DNA from 2 places in the Microbacterium sp. A8/3-1 genome. Region 1 is predicted to be linked to the other one. Evidence: riboswitches for the same ligand, from Rfam matches in the RefSeq annotation. Region 1 holds a riboswitch; the other holds the start of a gene.
What was found. Region 1 has a riboswitch for FMN ahead of ribD (bifunctional diaminohydroxyphosphoribosylaminopyrimidine deaminase/5-amino-6-(5-phosphoribosylamino)uracil reductase RibD). Riboswitches for the same ligand answer to the same signal wherever they lie in the genome.
Positions count from the first base shown of each region.

Region 2: it holds a riboswitch for FMN, as region 1 does, so the genes downstream of both, ABS642_RS05440 (6,7-dimethyl-8-ribityllumazine synthase) here and ribD (bifunctional diaminohydroxyphosphoribosylaminopyrimidine deaminase/5-amino-6-(5-phosphoribosylamino)uracil reductase RibD) in region 1, are expected to answer to the same signal.

Region 1 is NZ_CP158357.1:1,466,684-1,477,792, reverse strand. Features, by position in the region: gene ABS642_RS07395 (sugar ABC transporter substrate-binding protein) at 26-1,381, opposite strand; gene ABS642_RS07390 (carbohydrate ABC transporter permease) at 1,448-2,293, opposite strand; gene ABS642_RS07385 (sugar ABC transporter permease) at 2,340-3,257, opposite strand; gene ABS642_RS07380 (LacI family DNA-binding transcriptional regulator) at 3,417-4,403, shown strand; gene ABS642_RS07375 (Fe-S protein) at 4,410-4,763, opposite strand; gene ribH (6,7-dimethyl-8-ribityllumazine synthase) at 4,817-5,290, opposite strand; gene ribA (GTP cyclohydrolase II) at 5,287-6,555, opposite strand; partial or broken gene ABS642_RS07360 (riboflavin synthase) at 6,552-7,187, opposite strand; partial or broken gene ribD (bifunctional diaminohydroxyphosphoribosylaminopyrimidine deaminase/5-amino-6-(5-phosphoribosylamino)uracil reductase RibD) at 7,284-8,288, opposite strand; FMN riboswitch at 8,361-8,508, opposite strand; partial or broken gene ABS642_RS07350 (DNA-formamidopyrimidine glycosylase family protein) at 8,576-9,440, opposite strand; gene ABS642_RS07345 (GNAT family N-acetyltransferase) at 9,509-10,072, opposite strand; gene mfd (transcription-repair coupling factor) at 10,134-11,109, shown strand, end outside.
Region 2 is NZ_CP158357.1:1,066,641-1,077,749, forward strand. Features, by position in the region: gene ABS642_RS05405 (GDSL-type esterase/lipase family protein) at 1-1,599, opposite strand, end outside; gene ABS642_RS05410 (VTT domain-containing protein) at 1,739-2,323, shown strand; gene ABS642_RS05415 (DUF5302 domain-containing protein) at 2,361-2,537, shown strand; gene ABS642_RS05420 (cation:dicarboxylase symporter family transporter) at 2,609-4,051, opposite strand; gene ABS642_RS05425 (ATP-binding protein) at 4,199-5,482, shown strand; gene ABS642_RS05430 (response regulator) at 5,479-6,174, shown strand; gene ABS642_RS05435 (FAD-binding protein) at 6,179-7,531, opposite strand; FMN riboswitch at 7,590-7,733, shown strand; gene ABS642_RS05440 (6,7-dimethyl-8-ribityllumazine synthase) at 7,747-8,181, shown strand; gene ABS642_RS05445 (FMN reductase) at 8,207-8,851, opposite strand; gene ABS642_RS05450 (LLM class flavin-dependent oxidoreductase) at 8,853-10,079, opposite strand; gene ABS642_RS05455 (acyltransferase family protein) at 10,191-11,109, shown strand, end outside.

The DNA.
Region 1 (11,109 bases):
GGGGCCCCCAGCGCGGCCGATGGCATTACTTGTTGACGGCGAAGCCCTGGTCGTTGCCGTACTCGACCAGCGCGTCCTGCCAGGCGGTGAGGCCCTCGTTCAGGTCGCTGCTGTTCTGGTACGACTGCCCGACGGTGTCGCCGAAGATGCTGTTCGCGTAGACCTGGTAAGGCAGGTAGCTCCAGCCCTCGACCACGTCATCGGCGGCAGCCGCCAGGACCTCGTTGATCTTCTGGCCACCGAAGTACTCCGGCGCGTCGGACAGGAAGTCCTCGCTCGACAGCTCAGCGGTCGTCGACGGGAAGCCGCCCGACTCGAGGAAGATCGAGATGCTCTCCTCGGAGTTGTTCAGCCACCACAGGAAGCCCGCAGCGAGTTCCGGGTTCTTGCTCTGCTTCGTCACTGCCTGGCCGCCGCCGCCGTTCTCCGCGCTCGCCGCCTTGCCGTCGTAGGTGGGCATCGGCGCGACGCGCCAGTCGCCGGCGCCGTCGGGAGCTCCCGAGATCAGGTTGCCCGGCATCCAGGCGCCGATCACGAGCGTGGCGATGCTGCCGTCGCCGAGGGCGCGGAACCACTCGTCGCTCCAGCTGCTGGTCGGCGCGACGAGGTCCTCCTCGACGAGGCGGTTCCAGTTCTCGGTCCACTTCTTGGAGCCCTCGTCCTGCAGGTCGAGGGTGACGTCGGTTCCCGAGGTCGCGAACGGCTTGCCGCCCGCCTGCCAGATCATCGACGTCGCGAAGCCCGCGTCACCGGTGTCGTTGGTGATGTACGCGTCGGGGTTCGCCGCGTGGATCGCCTTGGCGGCCTCGTAGTACTCGTCCCACGTGGTCGGCACGGCGATGCCGGCCGCGTCGAAGACGGCCTTGTTGTAGAAGAGCGCCATGGGGCCGGAGTCCTGGGGGAGGCCGTAGATCGCGTCGCCGTCGGTCACGGAGTTCCAGGTCGAGGCGGTGTAGTCGTCCTCGAAGTCGGCGAAGCCGTACTGGGAGAGGTCGACGAAAGCGTCGGTCAGGGCGAACTGCGGCAGAGCGTAGTACTCGACCTGCACGACGTCCGGAGCGCCGGAGCCCGCCTTGATGGCGTTCTGCAGCTTGGTGTACTCCTCGTTGTTGGTGCCCGCGTTGACGAGGTTGACCTTGACGTTCGGGTACTCCTTCTCGAACGCTGCGACCTGGTCCTCGGCGGACGGGGTCCACGACCAGTACGTGATCTCGCCGCCCTTCTCAAGGGCCGCCTCCACGGAGTCGAACGAGCCGGTGCCGGAGCCGCCGCCGGCGTCTCCGCTGCCGCCGGTGCTGCAGCCGGCCAGCGCCAGCGCTGCCACGGTTCCTGCCGCGAGCACTGCGAGGGTGCGCCGCGTCGGTGAGGGAAGGTGCTTCATTGCTGTGTCCTTTCGGGGGGTGCGATCCGGCATCGGAGCGCGGGGGTGATGCAGGGGTACGGGAGGCTACTGCTTGACGCTTCCCGCGGTGAGACCTGACTGCCAGAAACGCTGCAGCAGCAGGAAGGCGATGACGATCGGGATGATCGTGAGGAGCGAGCCCATGATCACGAGGTTGTAGATGGGCTGGGATCCGGCACCGATCGCCTGCGAACTCCACTGGTTCAGGCCCACGGTGAGCGGGTACCAGGCGGGGTCCGACAGCATGATCAGCGGCAGGAAGTAGTTGTTCCAGGTGGCAACGACAGTGAAGAGCGCGACGGTCACGATGCCCGGAGCGAGCAGCCGCATCGAGATCGTGAAGAACGTGCGGAACTCTCCTGCACCGTCGATGCGCGCCGCCTCGAGCAGCTCGGTCGGCACCGACTCGGTGGCGAACACCCAGATGAGGTACAGCCCGAACGGACTGATCAACGACGGGATGATGACCGCCCACGGCGTGTTCGTCAGTCCCAGTTCGCTGAAGAGCAGGAACGTCGGGACCGCGAGCGCCGTGCCGGGCACCGCGACCGCTCCGAGCACGACGGCGAACACCGCGCGGCGGCCGGGGAAGCGGTACTTCGCCAGACCGTAGCCCGCCATGGTGGCCAGCAGCGTCGCACCGCCGGCGCCCACCACGACGTAGAGCAGCGTGTTGCCCAGCCAGCGCAGGAAGATGCCGTCGCGATACGAGAACGTGGCTGCGAGGTTGTCGAAGAACGCGAAGTCGTCGGCGAACCAGAGGCCGAACGAGCTGAACAGTCCCGACTGGGTCTTGGTCGAGCTGAAGAGCAGCCACACCAGGGGAACGAGCGTGTACAGCGCGTAGACGACCATGACGATCAGCAGCGTGTTGGACTTGCGCGGGTTCATCGGGTCGTGGCGCTTGCGCGAGGTGCGGGCGAGGGGGAGTGCCATGTCAGCGCACCTCAGACTTCGAGCCGCGCAGCTGCACGACGTAGGCGATGACCGCGGTGATGACGCCCATGATGATGGCGATCGTCGCGGCGTAGTTGAACTGCTGGCCCGCGAACGACAGGTTGTACGCGTACATGTTCGGCGTGAAGAACGTCGTGATCACGTTGGGTGCCAGCGGGCGGAGGATGTTGGGCTCGTTGAACAGCTGGAAGCTGCCGATGATCGAGAAGATCGTCGCGATGACGAGGGCTCCGCGGACGGAGGGGATCTTGATCGAGAAGATCGTGCGCCAGGCGCCTGCACCGTCGAGCGAGGCGGCCTCGTACATGTCGGTGGGGATCGTCTTGAGCGAGGAGTAGAAGATCAGCATGTTGTAGCCGACGAACTCCCACGTCACGATGTTGCCGATCGAGACCAGCATCCATTCCTTCGCGAAGGGGGTGACCGCGTCGATGCCGAGGAAGTCGTTGACGTTGCTCGCGAGACCGAACTGGTCGCCGTAGATGTAGCCCCACATGAGAACGGCGACGACGGCGGGCACGGCGTACGGCAGGAAGATGATGATGCGGAAGAAGGATGCTCCGCGCAGTCGGGCGCTGTCGAGGGCGAGTGCCGCGCCGAGGGCGAGGATCAGCATGATCGGCACCTGCACGACGAGGAAGATCAGCACGCGGCCGAACGCCTCCCAGAACTGCGGGTCGCTCAGCGCGCGGACGTAGTTGTCGAGGCCGACGAACGCGGTGCCGCCGATGAGCTTCTCCTGGAAGAAGCTCAGGTAGAGCGCGTAGGCGAGCGGTGTCAGGAACACCAGGGCGAACACGACCATGAACGGGCCGACGAAGGCCCATCCCTTCCAGTCGCGCTTGTCGCGGCGTCGGATGCCGAGGGCTCCGAGTGCTGCGGGGTTTTCAGTCGTCATCGACGAGACCTTCTTCGAGTAAGTGCGCTCGATGCGCCATGTGTCTACGTCAACATATGCGATCGACTGCTAGTGTGTCAACGTCAACATATGAATGGATGGTTGATCGTGTCCTCGGAGCATCTGGCAGAGCCCTCGCAGCGTCGTCGCGAGCCGTCGATGGAGGACGTGGCACGGGAGGCCGGGGTCTCCGGTCAGACCGTCTCGCGCGTGGTGAACGCCCGCGGATACGTCGGCGCCGCCACGAGAGAACGCGTCGAAGCGGCCATGCAGAGCCTCGGCTACCGACCGAACAGCGCCGCCCGCGCCCTGCGATCCGGTCGCTTCCGCACCATCGGCGTGGTGATGTTCTCGTTCAGCTCGTACGGCAACCAGCGCACGCTCGACGCGATCGCCGTGCGCGCCGCGCAGCTCGGCTACGCCCTCACCCTCATCCCTGTCGAATCGAGCGCGGGGGAGACGGTCGAAGGCGCCTTCCGCCGACTCGAGGAGCATGCGGTCGACGGCATCATCATCGTGATCGAGGCTCATCAGCTCGATGAGGCCGACATCGAGATCCCCGCCGCGCTGCCGGTCGTGTTCGTGGACTCGAACCGCGGCGACCTGCATCCGTTCGTCGACACCGACCAGGCTCAGGGAGCGCGGCTCGCGACCGAGCATCTGCTCGATCTCGGACACGACACGGTCTGGCATGTCGCCGGGCCGGCGAAGTCCTATTCCGCGGAGCGACGTCGTGAGGCCTGGCGGGCGACCCTCGACGCGCGCGACCGCGCCATCCCCGAGGTGCTGCAGGGCGACTGGTCTGCCGCATCCGGCTATGAGGCTGGCCTCCGTCTGCGCGAGATCGACGATGTGACGGCGGTGTTCGCCGCGAACGACCAGATGGCGATCGGCGTGCTGCGCGCGTTCCGCGAGGTGGGTCGCGAGGTGCCGGGCGATGTCAGCATCGTCGGTTTCGACGGACTGCCGGATGCCGCGCAGCTGTGGCCACCGCTCACGACCGTTCAGCAGCATCCGGAACGTGTCGGCGCGCTTGCGGTCGATGCCCTTCTCGCCGAGCTCGACGGGGAAGAGCGGGTGCATACGCCGCTCGTCGGCACCGAGCTCATCGTGCGCGAGAGCACGGGCACCCCGCGGGTCCGCTGAGGTCGCTCAGCGCCAGAGCAGCGCGAGAGCGGCGTTCGTGACCGCCAGGATGCCGATGAGCCAGAACACTGGCGACGGCACGGCCGCCCCTCGCTTCTGACGCGCCATGCCGATGCCGAGCATCGCGCCGATGACCAGCAGAATGACGAGCTTCGTGCCGATCTTGACGTAATTGAGGTCGTAGTCGATGCCCCACGGCGCCGCCAGGGCGAGACCGGCGAGACCGGCGATGGCCAGGCCGTAGTCCATGATCTTGGTGATCTTGCGCTCTCCGCCGAATGCCTGCACGGCCCAGGAGCCGAAGAGCACGGCGAAGCCGATGAGGTGGACGAGCACGACGATCAGGCGCAGGGTCTCCATGCGCTCACCGTAGCGATCCCGACCGATATTCCGCCAGCAAGGCGAGGCTGACCTCAGCCGCGAAGCTCGCGTACCAGGAGGGCAGTCCGCAGCGCGGCATCCGCGGCTTCGGCGCCCTTGTCCTCCTTGGAGCCCGCAAGCCCCGCACGGTCGAGTCCCTGCTGCTCGTCGTCGAGGGTCAGCACGCCGAACCCGACGGGCTTGCCCGCATCGAGCGAGACCCGAGTGAGGCCGTCGGTCGTCGCCGCCGACACGTACTCGAAGTGCGGTGTGCCACCGCGGATGATGACGCCGAGAGCGACGACCGCATCCGCTCCGCCCGCGAAGGCGGCCTGCGCCGCGATCGCCAGCTCGAACGACCCGGGCACGCGCACCACGCGGTGCGTCGCCTGGGCCTCGTCCAGCACGCGCTCGGCTCCGGCGATCAGGCCGTCGGAGATCGCCTCATGCCAGGTGCCGGCGATGATCACGACGTTCAGCCCGCGGCCGTCGATCTTGTCGGTCTTCGGTGCTCCTGCGCCGCTCATTCGTGGTCCTCTCCGTGGGCGAGAGCCTCTGCGAGCTCGTCCGCGCCGATGATGTGACCCATACGGTCACGCTTGGTCTCCAGGTACTGGTGGTTGTTCGGGCCGACGCCGACGATCAGGGGCACCTGCTCGATGATGTCGAGTCCGAGCTCGCGCAGCTGCGTCACCTTGTCGGTGTTGTTCGTGAGCAGGCGCACGCGCGAGACCCCGAGGTCGTTCAGGATGCCGGCCGCCGCCGCGTACTCGCGGGCATCGGCGGGGAGGCCGAGCGCGAGGTTGGCGTCCACGGTGTCGAGGCCCTCCTCCTGGAGGCTGTAAGCCCGCAGCTTGTTGATGAGTCCGATTCCGCGTCCTTCGTGTCCGCGCATGTAGACGACGACGCCGCCCTCCTTCTCGATCGCGTCGAGTGCCGCGTCGAGCTGCGGTCCGCATTCGCACTTCAGGGAGCCGAAGGCCTCGCCGGTCAGGCACTCCGAGTGCACGCGCACGAGGGCGGTGTCGGTGAGCTCGCCGGAGACGACCGCGAGGTGGTCGGTGCCGGTGACACGGTCCTTGTAGGCGAGGAAGCGGAACGTGCCGTGGGTCGTGGGAACGGTCGCGTCGGCGCGCAGGCTCACACGGCGACCACGAACAGCTTTCGGCGTCGCCCCCTCGGGGTCGATCTCGTTGAGATGCGCGATCAGCTGCTCGATCGTGATCACGGGGACGCCGTCGCGGGCGCCGAGTTCCAGCAGTCCGGGGAGGCGCATCATGCTGCCGTCCTCGGCCACGACCTCGGCGATGCCGCCGACCGGCTGGAGGCCGGCGAGCTTCATCAGTTCGACGGCCGCTTCGGTGTGGCCGCTGCGCTCGCGCACGCCGCCGTCGACGGCCCGGAGCGGCAGGACATGACCCGGGCGGATGATGCTCGTCGCGGTCGACGCCGGGTTCGCCAGCACGTTCAGGGTGTGGGCGCGGTCGTGTGCGCTGATGCCGGTGGTGACGCCCTCCGCGGCATCCACGCTCACGGTGTACGCGGTGGAGCGGGCATCCTCGCTCGCGGCGACCATCGGCGGCAGGTTCAGGCTGTCGGCGAGGTCGGCGGGCATGGGGGCGCAGATGAAGCCCGACGACCAGCGCACGGTCCAGGCGACCCACTCGGGGGTGGCGAGCTCGGCCGACAGGATGACGTCGCCCTCGTTCTCGCGGTTCTCGTCGTCTGCGACGAGGACGGGGCGCCCGGCGCGCAGCGCTTCGAGGGCCTCGGGGATGGTGGAAAGGCTCATCGCGAGCCTCCTTCCGGTGCAGCGGCGGTGGTCGGCCGGAACGCGAGCAGGCGCTCGACGTGGCGGGCGAGGATATCGGTCTCGAGGTTCACGCGGTCGCCCACGGCACGGGTGCCGAGAGTGGTCGCGGCGAGGGTCTCCGGGATCAGCGAGATCTCGAACCAGTGGCCACCCTGGGTCCCTGAGTCGCCCCGGGTCCCTGAGTCACCCTGGGTCCCTGAGCTCGTCGAAGGGGCGGCGCTGACCGCGCTCACCGTGAGCGAGGTGCCGTCGACGGAGATCGAGCCCTTATCGACGACGAGCGGGGCGAGATCGTCCGGCAGGCTCACTCGCAGCACGCTCCACTGGGCTCCGGGACGCACCTCGAGGACCTCGCCGACCCCGTCGACGTGGCCCTGCACGATGTGGCCGCCGAGACGCGCGCCGACGGGCATGGCCTTCTCGATGTTCACGCGCGTGCCGACGGTCGCCCCGCCGATCGCGGCGACGTCGAGGGTCTGCTTCATCACGTCGGTGTCGAACGTGTCTGCGGTGGATCCCACGACGGTGAGGCAGACGCCCGACACGGCGATGGACTCGCCGTGCACGGCATCCGCCGCGGCCTTGGGGGCGCGCACGGTCAGACGCCAGCCGTCGCCTGAGGGCGCGATCGCGGTGATCTCGCCGATCTCCTCGATGATTCCGGTGAACATCAGTCGATTCCTTCGTTCTGAGAGAGGGTCGTCGGCGGGCCGCGCGATCGCGAGCAGGTCGGGACCGAGGGGGAGCCATTCCGCCACGGTGAGGCGGCGGGCCTGGTCGATCGAGGCGACGCCGATGTCGGTCAATGCGAGGCGGTCGCCGCCGAGCAGGACGGGAGCGATGTAGGCGAGCACGCGGTCGGCGAGACCGGCGGCGATGAACGCACTGGCCAGCGTCGGCCCGCCCTCGACGAACACGCTCTGGATCCCTCGGGCGTGCAGATCGGCCGTGACGGCCTGCAGATCGTGGGTGTCGTAGAACAGGGGCGGATGCGGATGCCGGTGCACCGCGGCATCCGACGGCGTCGGACGCGTTCCGATGACCACGGGGATCGGCTGGTTCGGGTGCAGCGCATCGCCGTGCCGCGCCGTGAGCGCCGGGTCGTCGGCCAGCACGGTGCCGGTGCCGACCGCGATGGCATCGGCCTGCGCGCGACGGAGGTGCACGTCGGCCCTGGCCGCGGGACCCGTGATCCACTGGCTCGAGCCATCGGCGGCGGCAGCCCGCCCGTCGAGGCTCTGCGCCCACTTCACCGTGATGTGCGGGCGGCCCAGACGCTGAGCGGTGAGCCATCCGTCGATCAGTGCATGTGCGGCATCCGCCTGCTCCCCGGACTCGACGCTCACGCCGGCGGCGCGCAGACGCTCGGCTCCGCCACCCGAGGCGACGCCGGGGTCGTCGAGCGCGTAGACGACGCGGGAGACGCCGGCTTCGATGAGCGCCACGGCGCAGGGGCCGGTGCGTCCGGTGTGGTTGCAGGGCTCGAGCGTCACGACCGCGGTCGCTCCTCGGGCCGCGCCGGGAGCGAGCTTCGACAGCGCGTCGACCTCGGCGTGCGGCGTGCCGGCACCGTGGTGCCAGCCCTCTGCGAGCACCTCGCCGTCGGGGGAGAGGATGAGTGCACCGACCTGCGGGTTCACGCCGCGCGGGCCGCGGGCGGCGAGCTCGAGCGCACGGCTCATCGCCTCGCGCTCTGTCCCGTTCACTGCCATCCGTCGTCCTCCTGTGAGGCTCCGGAGCTTCTCCTGATCGGAGAGGGGAGACAGAAGGCGCGCACAGCTGCGCCTCGTGCTGCCTCCCTTCCGGACTAGCGAGGTCTCCCTCACATCACCGTCGGTCCCGGAATTCCACCGGATCGGCATCTCGGATGGACCGAGACGCTCGCGGACTGTCACCGCCGGTTCGGATTCTCACCGACCCCGGAGCACGTTTGATGCTCTGAGTGTACTCAACGCGTCTGAGGACATTTCATTCCGCGTCATCGAGCGGCGCGTGCTCGTCACTTGAGCAGCCGCGAGAGACGGCGATCGGCGAGCACCTTGCCACCCGTCTGGCACGTCGGGCAGTACTCGAGCGAGCGGTCGGCGAAGAACACGCTGCGCACGGTGTCGCCGCAGACCGGACACGTCTCACCCCGTCGGGCGTGCACCTGCATGCCCCGGCGCTTGGCGTCCTTGAGGTCGGCGGGCGGCTTGCCGGATGCCTCGGCGACGGCTTCGGTCAGGGTCTCCTGCATCGCGGTGAACAGCCGATCGACCTCGGCGTCGTCGAGCTTCCCTGCGATGGCGTACGGCGACATCTTCGCGGCGTGCAGGATCTCGTCGGAGTACGCGTTGCCGATGCCGGCGATGACCGCCTGGTCGCGCAGCAGGCCCTTGATCTGCATGCGACGGTCCGCGAGGAGGGCGGCGAATGCATCGCGCGTGAACCCCCGGATCGAGCGGGTCGGGGCCGAGCCTCGCGATGCCGGGGACCTCCTGCACATCGCGCACGACGTAGACCGCGAGAGACTTCTTGGTTCCGGCCTCGGTGAGGTCGAACCCGCTGCCGTCGTCGAAGGCGATGCGCAGCGCGATCGGCGATTTGCCCGGCTTGATCAACGTCGCCGGCAGCGCCTCGTACCAGCGCAGCCAGCCGGCCTTGGCCAGATGGAACACGAGGTGCAGGTCGTCGCCGCAGGACAGCACGACGAACTTGCCGAGCCGAGCGGATGCCGTGACCTCGGCACCCTGGAGGGCGGAGATCGGGGGATCGTAGGTCTTCAGCGCGGCGATCGCCGCCACGCTCGCGCGGGTGATCGTGCGCCCGACGGCGCGCTCGCCGAGGAACGCGGTGAGTCCCTGGACCTCCGGCATCTCGGGCATGGTGTCATCCTGCCATCGGCATCCGACACTGTCACGCGAGCACTGTCACGCGCCGATGGGGCCGGCGTTCAGAGCACGGGCCACGCCACCGGGGTGCGGTCGTCGTCCACGAGCAGCCCGGCGATCCAGCCGTCGTCGCGGCCGCGGGGACCCGTGAGCGCCTGGCGCTGCAGGCCCTCGTACTGGAACCCGAGGGCTCGGGCGGCCCGCGCAGAGGGCTCGTTCCCGGCGACGGCCTGCCAGCGGATGCGGACGAGTCCCAGCTCGGCGAAGCCCCAGTCGATCACCGCGCGGGCGGCTTCGACGATGTATCCCCGGCCTCGAGCGGATGCCGTCACCCAGAACCCGATCTCGGCATGTGCGCCGGCGTGATGGGTCTCGATGTCGTGCAAGCCGATCATGCCCACGAGGATGTCGTCGGCGAAGATGGCCCAGACGGTCTCCTTCCCCTCGGCCCACCATCCGTCGACCAGCTTCACGAAGTCCTCGGCGTGCTCACGTGTGTACGGACTCGGCACCGTCGTCCAGCGCGGGATCTCGGGGTCCTGGCATGCCGCCTCGATCGCGGCGATGTCGGCCTCGGTCGGTGCGCGCAGCACGAGTCGTTCGGTGGTGAGGGTGACCGTTTCCATCCCGACAGCCTAGTGAGCGTGCGCGCGCCGCCATGTCGGTGGGCGCGACTAGTCTTGTCCGGTGACTGTTCCGGGGATTCTGCGCGCCTTGGAAGAGGCGTCTCTGTACCGTGACGCCCTCAGCTGGGCGCACACCGACGCCGACCTCGGCCTGGTCGACGGACTCGACGCTCCGGCGCTGGCCGGGCTGCTCGAGAAGCGCGGTGCCGCGGGGCACCCCTCGGCTCTGCTCGCCGTCGCGCCGACCGGCCGCCGCGCCGAGAGCCTCGCGCATGCGCTCGCGGCCTACCTCCCGACAGCCGAGATCCTCACGTTCCCCGCCTGGGAGACCCTCCCGCACGAGCGGCTGAGTCCGAGCCCCGACACCGTCGGACAGCGACTGCAGACGCTGCGCCGGATCGCCGAGTGGTCCGGCGACCATCCGCTCGTCGTCGTCGCCTCGGTGCGCGCGGCGCTGCAGCCGATCGCGGGCAACCTCGGCGAGATCGCGCCGCTCGAGCTCGTGACCGGCAGCCGGGGGAACGAGCTCGACCATGTGGCCGAGCAGCTCGTGGAGCGCGCCTACTCGCGGGTCGACATGGTCTCGCGTCGCGGCGAGTTCGCCGTGCGCGGCGGCATCCTCGACGTCTTCCCTCCCACGTCGGAGCACCCGTACCGCGTCGAGTTCTTCGGCGACGAGATCGATCAGATCCGCGCGTTCTCGGTCGCCGATCAGCGCTCGCTGCCGGGAGACATCCCGGGTGTCGACCTGCCCCCGAGCCGCGAGCTGCTGCTCACACCTGACGTGCGCGAGCGGGCACGCGCCCTGATCGGCGGGTTCCCGGCGATCTCGGGGATGCTCGAGAAGATGGCCGAGGGCATCCCGGTCGAGGGCATGGAGTCGCTGCTCCCCGCCGTGTCGGGTCCGCTCAAGTCGCTGGCCGAGTACCTGCCGGAGGGCAGCGCGACGGCCGTCGTCGACCCCGAGCGCTCCACCGCGCGCGCCATCACCCTCGGCGAGACGAACCGCGAGTTCCTCGACGCCGCGTGGAGCGCGG
Region 2 (11,109 bases), 400 kb from region 1:
GCGCGCGGCGATCCCCGCCAGTGCGGTCGCGAACGCGGAGAACCTCCGCGTGTAGATGGAGGCGGCCCGCCGACCGGGCAGGAACGGCGTGACCAGCACCACGTCAGCCCCGATCCCGCGGAGCCGGACCACCGCGTCCTCGAGGCGCAGAGCCAGCGCGGCGACGTTCACGCGGTGCTTCACCAGGTCGTTCGCGCCGACGAGGATCGACACCAGGTCCGGTCGCAGTTCGAGCGCCCGCTCCAGCTGCGTCCCGCAGACGTCGCCGACGCGCTTGGAGCGGATCGCGAGGTTCGCGTAGTGCAGGCCGCCGCGAGCGGCGAGCAGCAGCGCGAGGCGGTCGGCCCATCCCCGCAGGGCGCCGTCCGGTGCAGGATCGCAGAGACCCTCGGTGAGCGAATCCCCGAGGGCGACGTAACGGTGCCACCGCCGCGGCGAGACGGGTGCCGAGGCCTCCGGACGTACCACGCGGCGAGCGCGGGCGCCGGCATCCACCCGATGCAGCATCCGCGCGTCCTCGAAGTGCCCGAGGAGCTGGTCGCACACGCTCGACCAGCTGCGGCCCTGCACGGCTTCGCGTCCTGCCTCGCCGAAGGCTCGCCTCTTGCGCGCATCTCCGGCGAGGTCCGCGACGCGCATCCGCAGGTCGTCGAGATCGCCCGGCCGGTACAGCCAGCCGTCGATGCCCATCCGCACGAGGTCGAGCGGACCTCCACGGCCGGTCGCGATGACGGGGACGCCGCTCGCGTGGGCCTCCTGCAGGGTCTGACCGAAGGTCTCGCTCTCCCCCGGGTGCACGAACAGGTCGAACGACGCCATCGCCGCGGCGAGCGCCTCTCCGCCGAGGTGTCCGAGGAAGAGGGCATCCGGCAGCAGGCTCTCCAGCCGCGCACGGCTCGGTCCGTCGCCCACGATCACGAGTCGCGTGCCGGGCACACCGTTCAGCGCGGCGAGGTCCTCGACCTGTTTCTCCGGTGCGAGCCTGCCCACGTAGCCGATCACGACGTCGGCTCCCCAGGCAGCGCGCAGCGCACCGTCGCGGCGGGAGGGCTGGAAGCGCTCGGCATCCACTCCGCGACCCCAGCGGCGCACACGGTCGATGCCGAGCGAGGCCAGCTGCTGCGCCGACTCAGCCGAGGGCGCGAGCGTCAGCGTCGCCCGCCGGTGGAGCCGGGCGATGTGCGTCTGAGCGATCCCCGTGGTCGCCGCGATGCCATAGCGCTCGGTGTAGGCCGCGACGTCGGTCTGATAGGCCGCGACGGATGCCACGTCGAGGCGTTCCGCCGCGAGCACGCCGCGCCACCCGAGGGCGAAGGGCGAGGCGAGATGGACGACGTCCGGCTGGAAGCGGCGCAGGGCGGCCGCGACGCGGTGGGCCGTCGAGGTGCCGACCCGGACGTTCCGGTAGCCCGGCAGCGCGAGGCTCGGGATCGCCTCGATGCGCGCACCGTCCACGGTCTCGGGGATGCCGACGGCCGCGGGGGCGATCACGTGCGCATCGTGCCCCCGGCTCTCGAGGTGCCGCAGGATCTGCAGCACCGATCCGGTCACGCCGTTCATGTGCGGAAGGAAGGACTCCGTGACGATCGCTACTCTCACACCCTCAGGATGACGGCGACCGCGTGCGGGAATCTCCGGAATCGGCCTTCGCCACCAGATGTTCACCGGATGCTGGAGCGCAGGTCACCGGCTATCCGGTCTTTGGTTCCCGTTCACCCTCTGCGTGCACAGTGAGCCCGTGCCGACCGACGTGCTCACCGAATCGCTCACCGGACCGTGGAGCCTGGTGCTGATGAGCCTCCTCGTCCTCGGGGATGCCTTCTTCGTGGTCGTCCCCGGCGAGGTCGCGGTGACCGCGCTCGGGGCGCTCGCGGTCACGAACGGTGCGCCGGCCCTCTGGGCGGTGATCGTGTGCGCCGCTGTCGCCGCCGCGCTCGGAGACGCGTGCTGCTATCTGATCGGACGTCTGGTCGGCATCGAACGCTGGCGCTGGATGCGCGCGCCCCGCGTGCGGCAGGCGCTCGAGTGGGCCGGACGACGCCTCGAGAGCGGCACGGCCACAGTGCTCTTCACAGCGCGCTTCGTGCCGTTCGCCCGGCTCGCGATCAACCTGGTGGCCGGGGCATCGCGGATCCATCCCCCGCGCTATCTCGCGCTCGTCGGGATAGCCGCGACCGCCTGGGCGGTCTACCAGGCGGCGGTGGGCGCCGCCGTCGCCGCGATCGTCCCCGGAGGACCTCTCGTCGCCGTGCCGGTGTCTATCGTCGTCGCGATCGGCGTCGGAGCCCTGATCGACCTCGCGCTGCGCCGCAGCCGCCGCTGACCTCCCCCTCACGGCGACCGTGCTCTAGGCTCAGAGCATGAGCACCGAAGAAGGCGCCACCTCCTCCGAGGAGATGAAGCGCAAGTTCAAGGAAGCGCTCGAGAAGAAGAACGCGCAGCACCGGCAGGGCGAGTCGCACCTCGACGGCGACTCCGCCGTGCACGGCGCGGCCGCCCCGCAGACGCGGCGCGAGTTCCGACGCAAGAGCGGTTGACCACATGGATGCGGGGGCCGGAATCATCCGGCCCCCGCATCCCTCTCTCTCCGCTCAGCTTCTCTCTCGGATCAGCGCTGCGCAGCGCGGTCCCTGGCACGCTGCTCCTTCGCCGCCATCTCCGATACCGCCGACTCGCTGAGCTCCTGCACACCGACGGCGTGCGGAGCGTCCGACATCCCGTGCCCGTCGACGCCGTCCATCATCGACTCGTCGAACGGGAGCTCCCCGTTGAGCACGCGGCGCGTGCGGTCACGGTCGATCTGCTTGGTCCAGGTGCCGATGAGGAGCGTCGCGACAGCGTTGCCCGTGAAGTTCGTCAGTGCGCGACCCTCCGACATGAAGCGGTCGATGCCGACGATGACTCCGACGCCGTCGACCAGGTCCGGCCGGTACGCCTGCAGTCCGCCCGCCAGCGTGGCGAGCCCTGCACCCGTGACGCCGGCGGCGCCCTTGCTCGCGATGATCATGAAGACGAGCAGGCCGATCTGCTCGCCGATGGACATCGGCTGGCCTATGCCCGTCGCGATGAACAGCGAGGCCATCGTCAGGTAGATCGCCGTGCCGTCGAGGTTGAACGAGTAGCCGGTCGGCACCGTGATGCCCACCACGGGCTTGGAGACGCCGACGTGCTCCATCTTCGCGATCAGCCGCGGCAGCGCGGACTCCGAGGACGAGGTGCCGACGATCAGCAGGTACTCGCGCCCCAGGTACTTCATGAGCGAGAAGATGTTGACCCGCGTGACGGTCCAGAGCAGCGTGCCCAGCACCACGACGATGAACAGGATGCAGGTGACGTAGAACGCGCCCATCAGGATGCCGAGGCTCCAGATCGCCGAGATGCCGGTCTTGCCCACGACGGCCGCGATCGCACCGAAGGCACCGATCGGCGCCAGCCAGAGGATCATGCCGAGGATGCGGAACACCAGCTTCTGCAGCTGCTTGACCGCCTCCATGATCGGAGCACCGCGCTCGCCGAGACCCTGCAGGGCGAAACCGACGAGGAGGGCGATGAACAGCACCTGCAGCACGCTCTCGCCGGTGAAGGCGCCGAAGAACGTCGCGGGGATGATCCCGAGGATGAACTCCTGGGTGGTCTTCGCCTCGGTCGCACCCTCGGGATCGTACGTGGAGGCAGCCATGTCGAGCCCGGATCCCGGGTGGATGATGTTGCCGACGACCAGGCCGATCGCGAGGGCGAAGGTCGACATGATCATGAAGTACAGCAGGGCGAGCCCGCCGATCTTCCCGACCGTCGCCGCCTTCGCGATGGATCCGACTCCGACGACGATGGTGCAGAAGATGATCGGCGCGATCATCATCTTGATCAGCGCCACGAATCCCTTGCCGAGAGCCTCGAACCCCTGTCCGACCTCGGGCCAGATGAGTCCGACGAGGGCGCCGAGCACGACCGCGATGATCACCGACACGTACAGCCAGGTGTGCCGGTCCCAGGACTGCTTGCCACGCCGCGAGTTGAACCCCGGCAGACGGAACCCCGTTGTGATGGCCATGTTTCCTCCTTGATCATGAACGTCTTCGTGTCATGTGTGCGGCGGCATCCTCGTCGCCGATGAGATTCACCGTCGCGGACTTCACACCGCGACGCGATTTGTGGTCGTATTGGTCACTACCGAGAGCGCCGACGACCGGAGGATGCGATGGCACACGCCTCTGACGGCCGCAGCACCGCGTCGCGCGTGTTCGTCGTGCTCCTCGGGGTCGCGGTCGTCATCGGCGCCCTCGTCGCGGTCTACCTCGTCGTGGAGGCGCAGCGCGCCATCCGCGCCGAGGCCGAGAGGGTCACGGCGGCAGCCGCCATCTCGCTCGCCGCGTCGCCGGATGTCGTCTCCTCGCTGAGCGAAGGAGACGAGGGCGCAGCGACACGTCTGCTCGAGCCCTACGCGATGACGGTCGTGGAGGACGCCGGACTCGACTTCATCACGGTCATGACCGTGGAGGGCGTACGGGTCACCCACCCCGACGTCGCGCAGATCGGCGGGCGCTATCTCGGCACGATCCCCACGACCCCCCAGATGCTCACCGAGGAGTTCACCGGCACCCTCGGGCCCTCGGTCCGCACGATCGTGCCGGTCGTGGACGCCGACGACACCCTGATCGGCTGGGTGGCGGCGGGCGTGACGACCGAGTCGATCACCGACACGCTGATCCGCCGTCTCCCCCTCACGCTCGGGATCACCGTGGGACTCGTCGCGCTCGGGGCAGGCGGAGCCCTGATCGCGCGCCGGGTCACCCGGCGCATCGCCGGCGACCTTCCACCCGGCCAGGTGCGTGATGCCGTGTCGTCGTACGAATCCATCCGGACCCTGGGCGAGGCACTGCGCGCCCAGACCCACGAGCACGGGAACCGGATGCACACCGCCGTCGCCCTGCTCGAGCTCGGGCGGAGCGACGAGGCGATCGAGATCCTCACCGAGACCTCGCGGCAGAGCCAATCCCTCGTCGACCAGGTCACAGCACGGCGCCAGGGCGACCCCGCGGTCGGTGCCCTCCTGCTGGGGAAGGCGTCTCAGGCGAAGGAGCGCGGCATCGACTGGCGTGTGCGCATCGATCCGGAGACCCCGCGCTCGCCGCTGTCGACGGTCGACAGCGTGTCGGTGCTCGGCAACCTCGTCGACAACGCGATGGATGCCGCGGCGGAGTCCGACGACCGCTGGGTGGCCGTCTCGCTCACGCCCGGCGCGGACGGCGGGATCGTGCTCGAGGTCTCGGACAGCGGACCTGGCGTCCCGATCGACCGCCGCGAGCAGATCTTCCAGCAGGGCTTCTCGACGAAGCCCGCTGATGCGCAGGGCCGAGGCATCGGCCTGGCGCTCGTGCGGTCGGTCGTCACGGGTGTCGGCGGCTCGGTGACGCTGGAGGGCGATCCCACGACCTTCCGCGTCATCCTGCCCGCAGCGGGAGCGCGGAGGCGCCGTTCATGATCCGGACGCTCATCGTCGACGACGACGCTCTGACCCTCGAACTCCATCGCGACTACCTCGCACGCCTCGACGGGTTCGAGGCCTCCGGAGAGTGCAGCGGAGCACGCGCCGCGGTGAGCGCGGTGCTGGATCGCCGGGGCGCGGACGCCTTCGACCTGGTCCTGCTCGACATCACGATGCCGGACGGCTCCGGTATCGATGTCCTGCGGGCTCTCCGTGCCAGGGCGGCCTCGGTCGACGTCATCGCGATCACCGGGGTGCGCGATGCGGAGACCGTGCGGCAGATGGCGGCTCTGGGCGTCTTCCAGTACCTCGTGAAGCCATTCCCGTTCGCGGTGTTCAAGGAGCGGATGGAGCAGTACCGCTCGTACCGGGATCAGGCCCGCACCACCGACGGCGAGGCGACGCAGGCCGAGATCGATGCGCTGCTCGGCCGCGCGACCGGCACGATCCTGCTGCCCAAGGGCCTGTCGGCAGCGTCCTTGGATCGCGTGACCTCTGCGCTGCGCGCGATGGGTCCGCTGTCGGCGAGCGAGGCGGCCGAGCGTCTGGGCATGTCCCGCGTCGCCGTGCGGCGCTACCTCGAGCATCTTGCCGCCGAGGGCGTGCTCCTCCGGACGGCGCGATACGGCGCGCGCGGACGCCCCGAGACCGAGTACCACTGGAACCGGGGCACCGGCGACGACGCCTGACGACTCAGCGCGGAAGGCGTCCCGCGTGCAGTACCCCTTCGGGGTCGACGGCGGCGCGGACAGCGCGCAGCCGATCGAGGTCGGCCGAGGTACCGCCGCGGTCGAGCGTCTGTCCCGGCCCCAGGAAGGTCGGCACCGTACGCGAGGCCTCTGCGTGCGCCAGTACATCGACGAACCCCGCGAGACTCGCGTCTCCCGGTTCGCGGGGCGCGCCGGGGAACAGCGGCGCGAGCGCGTGCAGCAGCCAACCCGCCGAAGCCAGGCTCGCGAAGCCGCTGCGCCGTGGCGCGTCGAGCGCGCCGCCCAGCATCCGGATGTCGATCCCGATGATCGGAGCCTGCTCCGGCAGCTCGCGGAACTCCACGAGCGCATCGATCGTGGCGTCGTCCAACGTCGTGAGCGCCATGGACGCGCCACGGCCAGGGGTCGGCTCTGTCGGTTCGTTCGATGCCGCCACGAGGGCCGCCGGCGAAGTGGCTCCCGTCGTCTCGTGCTGCACCGCGCCGGCACGGCGGACCCGATCGATGAGCTCGTCCGCTGAGCCGTCGACAGACAACGCCTGTACCTCGAGGAAGCTGCGCCCGCGGATCGCCTCCGGCAGCTGTGGCGCGTCGGGCATGCGCATCGAGTTCATGAACACGTTGAGCGACGCCGGTGCGTCGGCCGCGAGGTCGCGCACGGCGCGGATCACCGCGGCGGCATCCGCCACGTCGAAAGTGAGGCTCGCACCCCACAGTGCCGGCGTGCGCACGAGATCGATCTCGAGGGCCGTGACGATGCCGACGACGCCGCCCGCGCCGCGCAGTGCCCACAGGAGATCCGGATCGCTGTCGTCGTCGAGGCGCTGGTGGGTGCCGTCGGCGCGCAGCACCCAGGCGGCGCGCAGGTTGTCGGAGCCGAGCCCCGCCGTGCGGCTGAACCACGAGTGCCCGCCACCCAGTGTGTAACCGGCCACGCTGACGACCGGACTCGTGCCGGCCGGAGCCGCCCAGCCGGTGCCCTCGAGGGCGTCGACGACCGCGCCCCAGCGGACACCTGTGCCCACTCGGAGGATCCCGGCATCCACGTCGACATCGAGCTCATCGAATGCCGACATCCGCAAGATGACAGCACCGTCGAGATCACTCGACGCTCCGTGCCCGCTCGGCTGGACGGCGAGGCGGAAGCCCGACGAGCGAGCGGCGCCGAGCAGTGCGTGCAGATCGGCGACATCCGCCGGAGCGGCGACAGCGAGGGGTCGCTGATCGATCGCGAGGTTCCATGGCTGCCGCGCCTCATCGAACCCGGCATCACCGGGACGGAAAAGGGAGCCGCTCAGTCGGTCGCGAAGGGCATCGAACGAGGAGATCGAGGTCATGACGCCACGGTAGGACATCCCTCGGACATTCGACCATACCCGGTGATAGCCTCGTGCCGAATGTCCTCAGGGCGGGGTGCGATTCCCCACCGGCGGTATCACGGCAGGGCCGTGGAGCCCGCGAGCGGACCCCACGGTGGGGTCTGCAGACCCGGTGCGATTCCGGGGCCGACGGTCACAGTCCGGATGGAAGAGGACGAGAGGGAGCAGTCATCATGCCCAGAATCGCCATCGTCGCCGCGCAGTGGCACGCCGAGATCGTCGACCAGGCCGTCGAATCCTTCGAGGGAAGGCTCGCGTCACTCGGCTTCGACGACGTCAGCATCCTCCGGGTACCCGGGGCCTTCGAGATCCCGCTGCACGCGCAGCGGCTCGCCCGCAGCGGTCGAGTCGACGCCATCGCCACCTGCGCGCTCGTCGTCGACGGCGGCATCTACCGCCATGACTTCGTGGCTTCCACGGTCGTGGATGCGCTGATGCGCGTGCAGCTGGAGACGGACGTGCCCGTGTTCTCGGCGGTCCTCACGCCGCACAACTTCCACGAGCACGACGAGCACCGCGAGTACTTCCGCCGTCACTTCTCCGTCAAGGGCGCCGAGCTCGCCGACGCGGTCGTGAAGACGCTCGCCGGACTCGACGCCCTCGCCTGATCGGCAGCGGAGGCGAACAGTCGCCTCACTCCCCCGCGAGACCGCCCAGCAGGTGGCCGAACGACCGGCCCTCACCGAGGTACGTCGCCGGGTCGAACGGGTCGGCGGCCGAGGTGGCGTCGCGTCGGGCCACCGCATCCGCGAGCTCCCGCGCGCCCTTCTCGACGCGCTTCGCGAGCGGAGCGACGTCGTCGCCGGACCCTCCCCAGTCGCTGGAGGCCGCGAACACGCCGGTCGAGACGGCGTCGGCATGCAGGTAGGCGAACAGCGGACGGATCGCGTAGTCGATCGCCAGCGAGTGCCGGGCGGTCCCGGCGTTCGCGCCGATGAGGACCGGCTTCCCGGTGAGCGCGTCGGGATCGAGCACGTCGATGAACGACTTGAACAATCCCGAGTAGCTGGTCGAGAAGATGGGCGTCACCACGATGAGCGCGTCGGCCGACACCACCGTGTTGATCGCCGTCTCCAGCGCCGGCGGCGCGAATCCGGTGAGCAGGTTGTTGGTGATGTCATGCGCGTAGTCGCGCAGCTCGATCACGTCGACGCTCGTCTCGATGTCGTGCTCGCGGAGCGCCTTCACCGTCTCGGCGGCCAGCCGATCGGCGAGCATCCGCGTGGACGAGGGATTCGAGAGACCGGCCGACACGACGGCGATGCGACGCACGGTCATCTCAGGCCTCCTTCCGGCTGAGCCCGAACGCGGCACCGGCCGGAGCCGGGGTGTCCTGGTAGGGCGAGTCGCCGGTCAGGTTGTCGCCGCGGTTGGCACCGGGGCGCGCCTGGCGGGTGGGCCCGTCGCCGAACTCCGCCTTCACGCGCGCGGCGTGGGTGGGAGCATCCGGCACGGTCTCCGGGCGACCCTGCGCGAGTTCCTTCCGCAGCACGGGCACGACCTCGGAGCCGAGGATGTCGAGCTGCTCGAGAACGATCTTGAGCGGAAGCCCGGCGTGGTCGATCAGGAAGAGCTGACGCTGGTAGTCGCCGTAGTGCTCGCGCATGGCGGCGTAGCGATCGATGATCTGCTGCGGCGACCCCACGGTGAGAGGCGTCATCTCGGTGAAGTCCTCCATGCTCGGACCGTGGCCGTAGACGGGCGCGTTGTCGAAGTACGGACGGAACTGGTTCGCCGCGTCCTGCGAGTTCGCGGCCATGAACACCTGACCGCCGAGACCGACGATGGCCTGCTCCGGGGTGCCGTGCCCGTAGTGCGCGTAGCGCTGACGGTACAGCTCGATGAGGCGCTGGTAGTGCTCCTTCGGCCAGAAGATGTTGTTCGCGAAGAAGCCGTCGCCGTAGTAGGCCGCCTGCTCGGCGATCTCCGGGGTGCGGATGGATCCGTGCCAGACGAAGGGCGCGATGCCGTCGAGGGGCCGCGGCGTGGACGTGAAGCCCTGCAGCGGGGTGCGGAACTTGCCCTCCCAGTCGACGACGTCCTCACGCCACAGCTTGTGCAGCAGGGCGTAGTTCTCGATCGCGAGAGGGAGTCCCTGACGGATGTCCTGGCCGAACCACGGGTACACCGGTCCGGTGTTCCCGCGACCGAGCATGAGGTCCATGCGGCCGTCGGACACGTGCTGCAGCATCGCGTACTCCTCGGCGATGCGCACCGGGTCGTTCGTCGTGATGAGCGTGGTCGAGGTCGAGACGATCAGACGCTCGGTCTGCGCGGCGAGGGCGGCGAGGAAGGTCGTGGGGCTCGAGGACCAGAACGGCGGGTTGTGGTGCTCGCCGATCGCGAAGACGTCGAGTCCGACCTCTTCGGCGTGCGTGGCGATCGTCAGCGTCGCCTTGATCCGCTCCTGCTCGCTGGGGGTGATGCCCGTGGTGGGATCGCGGGTGATGTCGCTGACCGACATGATGCCGAACTGCATCGCCTGCGCGCCTGACTGCTCGCTCATGATTGCTCCATTTTCCTCGAAGCGGATGACGGTGCATCCGTTTCTATTCATTTGAATGTATATGAGTCAACGCGATGCGGCCAACTTTATTCCCGACGGTAGCCTCGAAGGATGAGCAACGCAGCCGCGGCCCCTTCCGGTCCCCCGACCGGGTCGACGGCACGCCCTCGGCGCCGCGTCCCGTTCTGGGACAACGCCCGCTACGCGTGCATCGTGCTGGTGGTGCTGGGCCACGCGATCCAGCGGCTCATCTACGACTCCGACATCGCCTTCGCGTTCTACCTGGCCCTCTACGCCTTCCACATGCCGGCGTTCGCGATCATCTCGGGATACTTCTCGAAGTCCGGGTCGCCGACCAGGACGCAGATGGCCAGAGTCATCACCGACATCCTGGTGCCGTACCTCATCTTCGAGGTGCTGTGGACGCTCACCAAGTGGCTCGTGGAGGGCCAGGCGAACCCGAACATCACCAAGCCGTCCTGGACGCTGTGGTTCCTGCTGGCGCTGGGGATCTTCCGGCTGGTCCTCCCCTACCTCGCTCTGCTCCGCTGGCCGCTGGCCTGGACGATCGTGATCTCGATCGGCGTCGGGTACCTGCCGAACGTCGACAGCACCTTCTCGCTCTCGCGCACGCTGGGCCTCCTCCCGTTCTTCGCGTTCGGGTGGTGGCTCCGGGAGCGCGACATCGTCGCCCGATTCCGCCTCCTCGACTTCCGCCCCTGGTGGGTGCGCGTCGTCGCCGTCGCCGTTCTCGCGGCCACGGGCTGGGCGGCCTGGAACTGGCTCCCCGTGTGGCAGGCGATCGACCTGCGTCACTGGCTCTTCTACGAGGACTCCTACGCCGACCTCGGCGGTGAGCAGTGGTGGGCCGGCGGTCTCCGGTTCGCGCTGATGCTCCTCGCCGTCGTGCTCTGCGCGGCGTTCTTCGCGCTCATCCCCCGCGGGACCTACTGGTGGACGCACTTCGGCCAGTACACGATGTACGTGTTCCTCCTGCATTCGTTCGTGCTGTACCCCTTCCGCGAATCGG